Regions from separate parts of the Brevundimonas sp. GW821-FHT10E09 genome, predicted to be linked through region 1. Evidence: predicted binding sites of a transcription regulator. Region 1 holds the regulator's gene; the other holds the start of a gene.
The links. The regulator HrcA, encoded in region 1, represses chaperone genes, less so after heat shock. The targets are predictions, from matches to a motif close to GTTAGCANTCNNNNNNNNNGANTGCTAAC.
Positions count from the first base shown of each region.

Region 1 (3,409 bases):
CGTCCCAAGCGCGAAGGCGGCGGTGATCGCGGTGGTGATCGCGGTCGTCGTCGTCGCGACTAGGACCGAGCCACACGGCTGAATGAGAAGGCCCCGCCGGCGACGGCGGGGCCTTTTTCATGGCGGCCTGTCCTAAGACCGGCACGCCGCCGGCGGATCGCCGTCGCGCGCCCACAATTTGCAGGACCGGTCGATCTCGCCCTGGATCAGGTCGCAGGGGTTGGCGGCGTTGCAGGGCGGGTGGGTCGCAGGGCTGACCTGGATGCAGCGTTCCACCAGGCGCGCGGACGCCGCCTCGCCGATCTGCTCACGACAGGGGATTTCACTGGCGGGAATCCGCTCGGGCCTCATGTCCGGTCCTTCCGGAATCCGGGCCTGAGTGTCTTCCGACGGCGCCGGCGTCGGCGCTGCGGGGGTCCCGGCCGGGGCGGGGCCAGGAGCGGCGGGGCTGGGGACCGCCGACGAAACGGTCCCAGAGGAAGAGGCGTCAGAGGAAGAGGCGCCAGAGGAAGAGGCGTTGGGGGCGTCGCTTCCGGGCTGACAGGCCGCGACCGTCAGGGCGAAGGCCAGAACGGCGGCTGAGGCGGAACTGATGAACAGGGGGCGGCGCATCGGCATCTCCGGGCAGGGACGGATCACCCAGACGATGAACCGTCCCCTTAACGCGCGAAAGCCCCTATCGGCGCACCGCCTCCAGCGCGGCCTTTTGCAGGGCGAACAGTTCGGTGCAGCCTATTTCGGCTAGGGAGAACAGCCGGTCGAACTCGGCGCGGGAGAAGCCGCGCTTCTCGCCGGTGGCCTGGACCTCGACGATCTGGCCCGCGCCGGTCAGGACGAAGTTGGAATCGGCCTCGGCCTCGGAATCCTCTTCGTAGTCCAGGTCCAGCACCGGCACGCCGTCGCAGACGCCGCACGAGACGGCCGCCACCTGGTCCAGGATCGGGTCGGACTTCAGCACGCCCTCGTCGCGCAGATAGTTGAGGGCCGAGGCCATGGCGACCCAGGCGCCGGTGATGGAGGCGGTGCGGGTGCCGCCGTCGGCCTGGATGACGTCGCAGTCCAGCACCACCTGACGTTCGCCCAGGGCCTTTAGATCGACGACGGCGCGTAGCGAGCGGCCGATCAGGCGCTGGATCTCCTGCGTCCGGCCCGTCTGTTTGCCGGCGGCGGCCTCGCGGCGGCCGCGGGTGTGGGTGGCGCGGGGCAGCATGCCGTATTCGGCCGTGACCCAGCCCTGGCCCTTGCCGCGCATCCAGCCGGGGATGGTCTCCTCGACCGAGGCCGTCACCAGGACCTTGGTATGGCCGAAGGTGATCAGGCACGAGCCCTCGGCGTAGCGGTTGACGCCGGTCTCGATGGTCACGGGACGCAGTTGATCGTCGGTGCGTTGCGAATGGCGCATTGAGATGAGTCCTTGGAAGCGGGGGCTGCGGTGCTTATCCTGAAACCGTGAGCCTGTATGCCCCCAAAACCCCGCCCTTCGACGGCGCCCAGTCCTTTGCGGGGCTGGCGGGTCTGGATGCGCGCGCACGCGACATCTTCCGGCGCATCGTCGAATCCTATCTGGAGACGGGCGAGCCGGTGGGATCGCGCACCCTGTCGCTGGGCGGGATCGCCCTGTCGCCGGCCTCGATCCGCAATACGATGCAGGACCTGACCCTGGCCGGGCTGCTGGCTGCGCCCCATACATCGGCGGGGCGGATCCCGACCCATGCGGGCCTGCGCCTGTTCGTCGACGGCCTGCTGGAGGTCGGCGACCTGACGAAGGAGGAGCGGCGCGAGATCGACGGCCGGCTGGCCGGGCGCGGCCGCAACTTCGAATCCGCTCTGGACGAGGCGTCGAACCTGTTGTCGGGCCTGGCGGGCGGCGCGGGCGTGGTGTCCAGCCCGGTGCGCGAGTCCGGCGTCAAACACGTGGAGTTCGTCGCCCTGGGCGGGGATCAGGCCCTGGCGGTCATCGTCGCCGACGACGGCACGGTCGAGAACCGGATCATGACCCTGGCGGCGGGAGTCACGCCCTCCACCCTGGTGGAGGCCTCCAACTTCCTCAACGCCCGCCTGCGCGGCCGGCCCTTCGCCGACGCCAAGCGCGAGATGACCCAGGAACTGGAGATCGCCCGGCGCGAACTGGACCAGACCGCCGCCCGCCTGGTCGAGGACGGATTCGCCGCCTGGTCCGGCGGCCCGGACCGCGAGCGCGCCCTGATCGTGCGCGGCCGCGCCAATCTGTTGCAGGACGGCGAGGGGCTGGCGGATCTGGAGCGGGTGCGGGTCCTGTTCGACGACCTGGAGCAGAAGGAACAACTGATCGGCCTGCTGGACGGGGTGGATGCGGCGCAAGGCGTGCGGATTTTCATCGGCGCCGAAACGCGGTTGTTTTCACTTTCGGGTTCCGCCGTGATCGCGGCGCCCTATATGAGCGGCCGACAGCGGGTCCTGGGCGCCATCGGCGTCATAGGCCCCGCAAGATTGAACTACGCCCGTGTCATCCCGTTGGTGGACTATACCGCCCGGGTGCTGGGCCGGATGCTGGACGGGAACGACAAGTGAGCGACAAGCCCCTTAACGACGACTTCAACGAACTGGACGCCGACATGGCGGAAACCAACGCCGAACACGGCCTGGACGCCGATCCCTCGGACAATCTCGCGCCGCTGGACGCCGTCATCGCCGAGCGCGACGAGTGGAAGGACCGCGCCCTGCGCGTCGCCGCCGAGATGGAGAACCTGAAGCGCCGCGCCGAGACGCAGCAGAACGACGCCCGCGCCTTCGCCATCCAGCGCTTCGCCAAGGATCTGCTGGGCGTGGCCGACAATCTGGAGCGCGCCCTGATGGCGGCGCCCAAGGACACGGACGGCCCGACCGTGGCCCTCGTGACCGGTCTGGAAATGACCCAGAAGGCCCTGCTGCAGGCGTTCGAGACCAATGGACTGAAGCGCGTCGCGCCCGAGGCCGGCGAGGCCTTCAACCCCCATCTGCACCAGGCCATGATCGAACAGCCGTCGGACACGGTTCCCGGCGGCGCCGTGCTCCAGACCATGCAGTCCGGTTTCGAACTGTTCGGCCGCACCATCCGCCCGGCCATGGTCGTGGTCGCGGCCAAGGGCTCGGGCGCGCAGGGCGCCAACCCCTATGGCGCAGCCCCCGCGCCCGAAGGCCAGACCTTCGACGGCAAGGCCTGATGTGAGGACGTGATTGGTGAGGGGTGAGTAGTGAGCTGCGGTGTCTCCGCAAGCCGCTCACCTCTTGCTCACGACTCACCATTCACCAGTCACTCCCCCTCAGAACCTCCGCCGCCATCCGCCGATCAAGGCGAATTCCGGCGCGGCGTCCGCAACATGGCGCGGCTGACGGCTGGCCACGGCCTGGATCGTCAGGTTTGAGCCGTCCCACAGACTCCGCTCGCCGC
Region 1 covers NZ_JBXASO010000009.1:106,507-109,915, reverse strand. The annotation lists gene pnp (polyribonucleotide nucleotidyltransferase) at 1-63, shown strand, start outside; gene AC1RSI_RS10230 (hypothetical protein) at 133-612, opposite strand; gene rph (ribonuclease PH) at 677-1,402, opposite strand; gene hrcA (heat-inducible transcriptional repressor HrcA) at 1,456-2,550, shown strand; gene grpE (nucleotide exchange factor GrpE) at 2,595-3,182, shown strand; gene AC1RSI_RS10210 (S8 family peptidase) at 3,282-3,409, opposite strand, start outside.

Region 2 (3,409 bases), on a different contig from region 1:
TCGTCAATGACATGAGCGAGGTGAACATCGACGCGGCCCTGGTGCGGGACGGCGGCGGGGCGGACCTGTCGCGGACCGAGGAACGGCTGGTGGAGATGTCCAACGGCTGTATCTGCTGCACCCTGCGCGAGGATCTGCTGATCGAGGTCGGCAAGCTGGCGCGCGAGGGTCGGTTCGACTGTCTGCTGATCGAATCGACGGGGATCTCCGAACCCATGCCGGTCGCCGCCACCTTCGACTTCCGCGACGAGGACGGCTTCAGCCTGTCGGACCTGGCCCGGATCGACACCATGGTCACGGTGGTGGACGCCTTCAACTTCCACCGCGACTATCCCTCCACCGACAGCCTGAAGGCGCGCGGTGAACACCTGGGCGAGGATGACGAGCGCACGGTCGCCAATCTGCTGATCGACCAGATCGAGTTCGCCGACGTCATCGTGCTGAACAAGTGCGACCTGCTCGACGCTGTGCAACTCGGAACGCTGAAGGCGATGATGACCCAGTTCAATCCCCGCGCCCGGATCCTCGAGGCGGTGCGCGGCGTCGTGCCTCTGGACCAGGTCATCGGCACGGGCCTGTTCGACATGGAGCAGGCGGAACAGGCCGCCGGCTGGTCCCAGGCCCTGCGCGGCGAGGTGACGCCCGAGACCGAGGAATACGGCGTCTCCACCTTCGTCTATCGGGCGCGCAGACCGTTCCACCCCCGGCGCTTCCACGACCTGCTGAACCGCGAATGGCCCGGCGTCTGGCGCTCCAAGGGCTTCTTCTGGCTGGCCAGCCGGATGGATTATGTCGGGTCCTGGAGCCAGGCCGGGGCGGTGACGGAACACGAATGGGGCGGCCTGTGGTGGGCCTCGGCCCCGCGCGATCGCTGGCCCGACGACAATCCCGAATGGCTGAAGGCGATCGAGGCGGTCTGGCGTCAGCCCTATGGCGACCGCCGTCAGGAGATCGTCCTGATCGGCAAGGACATGAACCGCGACCTGCTGACCTCGATGTTCGACGCCGCCCTGCTGACCCGGTTCGAGATGGAGCGCGGGCCCAAGGGCTGGTCCAGGCTGGAGGATCCCTTCCCGCACTGGGGCGCGCGCCAGGACGCGGCTTAACAAAAAGGGCGCCCCGCAGGACGCCCTTCTTCATCGGATCCGTCGCCTACCAGCGGCGGTCGTAGCGGTAGTCGCGGCGATCATCCCGGCGGTCATAACGCTGGTCCCGACGATAGTCGCGATAGTCGTGGCGCTGCTCCCAGCGCGGGTCGCGGCTGTTGATGCCGTGCTCGCGTTCCCAGTGGCCCTGGTTCCGGTAGCACTGGCCGCCGCGATAATATTCGCAGCCCGAGCCGCGATTGGACGCCACGGCGCCCAGGGCTGCGCCGGCCAGGGCGCCGCCGGCGATATAGCTGCCGTCGCCGTTGCCGTAGAGGGCGCCGGCCAGGCCGCCCACCGCGGCGCCGATCAAGGCGTTGCGGGCGGAGTTGTCTTCCCCGCGATCACGGTCGCGGTAGGACTGGGCCGAGGCAGGGGCGGCCATCAGGGTCATGGCCACGACCGGAGCGGCGACGACGGCGGTGATCTTCAGCATCTTGGACATGGTCGTCTCCTTTTATTTTCGGGCCGGGTTTCGCGCGTCCGGATGTGGACGGGCTCCAGCGTTGAGACGGTTCTGCCAGTCCCCGCTTGAACAGGCCCGGAGCCGGCCGTTCATTTGGGGTTCACCTGTCGCGGAAGTTTCGCACGCCCGATGGGGCGGGTCGCCTTGACGCTGGCCTTGGCTCTGACTAACTCCCGCTCGCGTTAGCACTCTCATCGGTCGGCTGCCAAAGCGGTGATCGAGGGGAGGCTGGCCCACCGTTTTCAAGTCGCCCCCGTCCGGGGGTACATAAGGAGAGAACCGATGGCGTTTCGTCCGCTCGGCGACCGCGTGCTGGTCAAGCGCGTTGAAGAAGAATCCAAGACCAAGGGCGGGATCATCATCCCCGACACCGCCAAGGAAAAGCCGCAGGAAGGCGAAGTCGTCTCCGTCGGCCCCGGCGCCCGCGACGACAGCGGCAAGGTCAACGCCCTGGAACTGAAGGCCGGCGACCGCATCCTGTTCGGCAAGTGGTCGGGCACGGAAGTGAAGATCGACGGCGACGACCTGATCATCATGAAGGAATCCGACGTCCTGGGCGTGCTGTCCTAAGCACCCGACGTTCGCGTTTCTTCAATCAATCCATCTAGATAGGAGCTGCCCGCATGGCCGCTAAAATCGTACAGTTCAACACCGACGCGCGCGACAAGATGCTGCGCGGCGTCAACGTGCTCGCCAACGCCGTCAAGGTGACCCTGGGTCCCAAGGGCCGCAACGTCGTGATCCAGAAGTCCTTCGGCGCCCCGCGCTCGACCAAGGACGGCGTCTCGGTCGCCAAAGAGATCGAGCTGGAAGACGCCTTCGAGAACATGGGCGCCCAGATGATCCGCGAAGTCGCTTCGAAGACGAACGACAAGGCGGGCGACGGCACCACCACCGCGACCGTCCTGGCGCAATCGATCGTGCAGGAAGGCCTCAAGGCCGTCGCCGCCGGCATGAACCCGATGGATCTGAAGCGCGGCATCGACAAGGCCGTCACCGCTGTCCTCGCCGACATCAAGGCCTCGGCCAAGAAGGTCGAGAACAACTCCGAGATCGCCCAGGTCGGCACCATCTCGGCCAACGGCGACGCTGAAGTCGGCGAAATGATCGCCAAGGCCATGGCCAAGGTCGGCAACGAAGGCGTCATCACGGTTGAAGAAGCCAAGACCGCCGAGACCGAGCTGGACGTCGTCGAAGGCATGCAGTTCGACCGCGGCTACCTGAGCCCTTACTTCATCACCAACGCCGACAAGATGGAGGTTCAACTCGAAGAGCCTCTGATCCTGCTGTTCGAGAAGAAGCTGTCGTCGCTGCAGGCCATGCTGCCGATCCTGGAAGCCGTCGTGCAATCGGGCCGTCCGCTGGTGATCATCGCCGAGGACATCGAAGGCGAGGCCCTGGCCACCCTGGTGGTCAACAAGCTGCGGGGCGGCCTGCGCGTCGCCGCCGTCAAGGCTCCGGGCTTCGGCGATCGCCGCAAGGCCATGCTGGAAGACATCGCCATCCTGACCGGCGGCCAGGTCATCTCGGAGGACCTGGGCATCAAGCTTGAGAACGTCACGATCGACATGCTCGGCAAGGCCAAGAAGGTCACGATCACCAAGGACGACACCACCATCGTGGACGGCGTCGGCGGCAAGGAAGAGATCGAGGCCCGCATCGGCCAGATCAAGCGCCAGATCGAGGACACCACCTCGGACTACGACAAGGAAAAGCTGCAGGAACGTCTGGCCAAGCTGGCCGGCGGCGTCGCCGTCATCCGCGTCGGCGGCTCGACCGAAGTCGAAGTGAAGGAAAA
Region 2 covers NZ_JBXASO010000010.1:140,947-144,355, forward strand. The annotation lists gene zigA (zinc metallochaperone GTPase ZigA) at 1-1,106, shown strand, start outside; gene AC1RSI_RS11195 (hypothetical protein) at 1,153-1,590, opposite strand; gene groES (co-chaperone GroES) at 1,894-2,181, shown strand; gene groL (chaperonin GroEL) at 2,235-3,409, shown strand, end outside.
Region 2: a site for HrcA is predicted at 1,793-1,821, ahead of groES (co-chaperone GroES). Genes of this name have one in related genera too.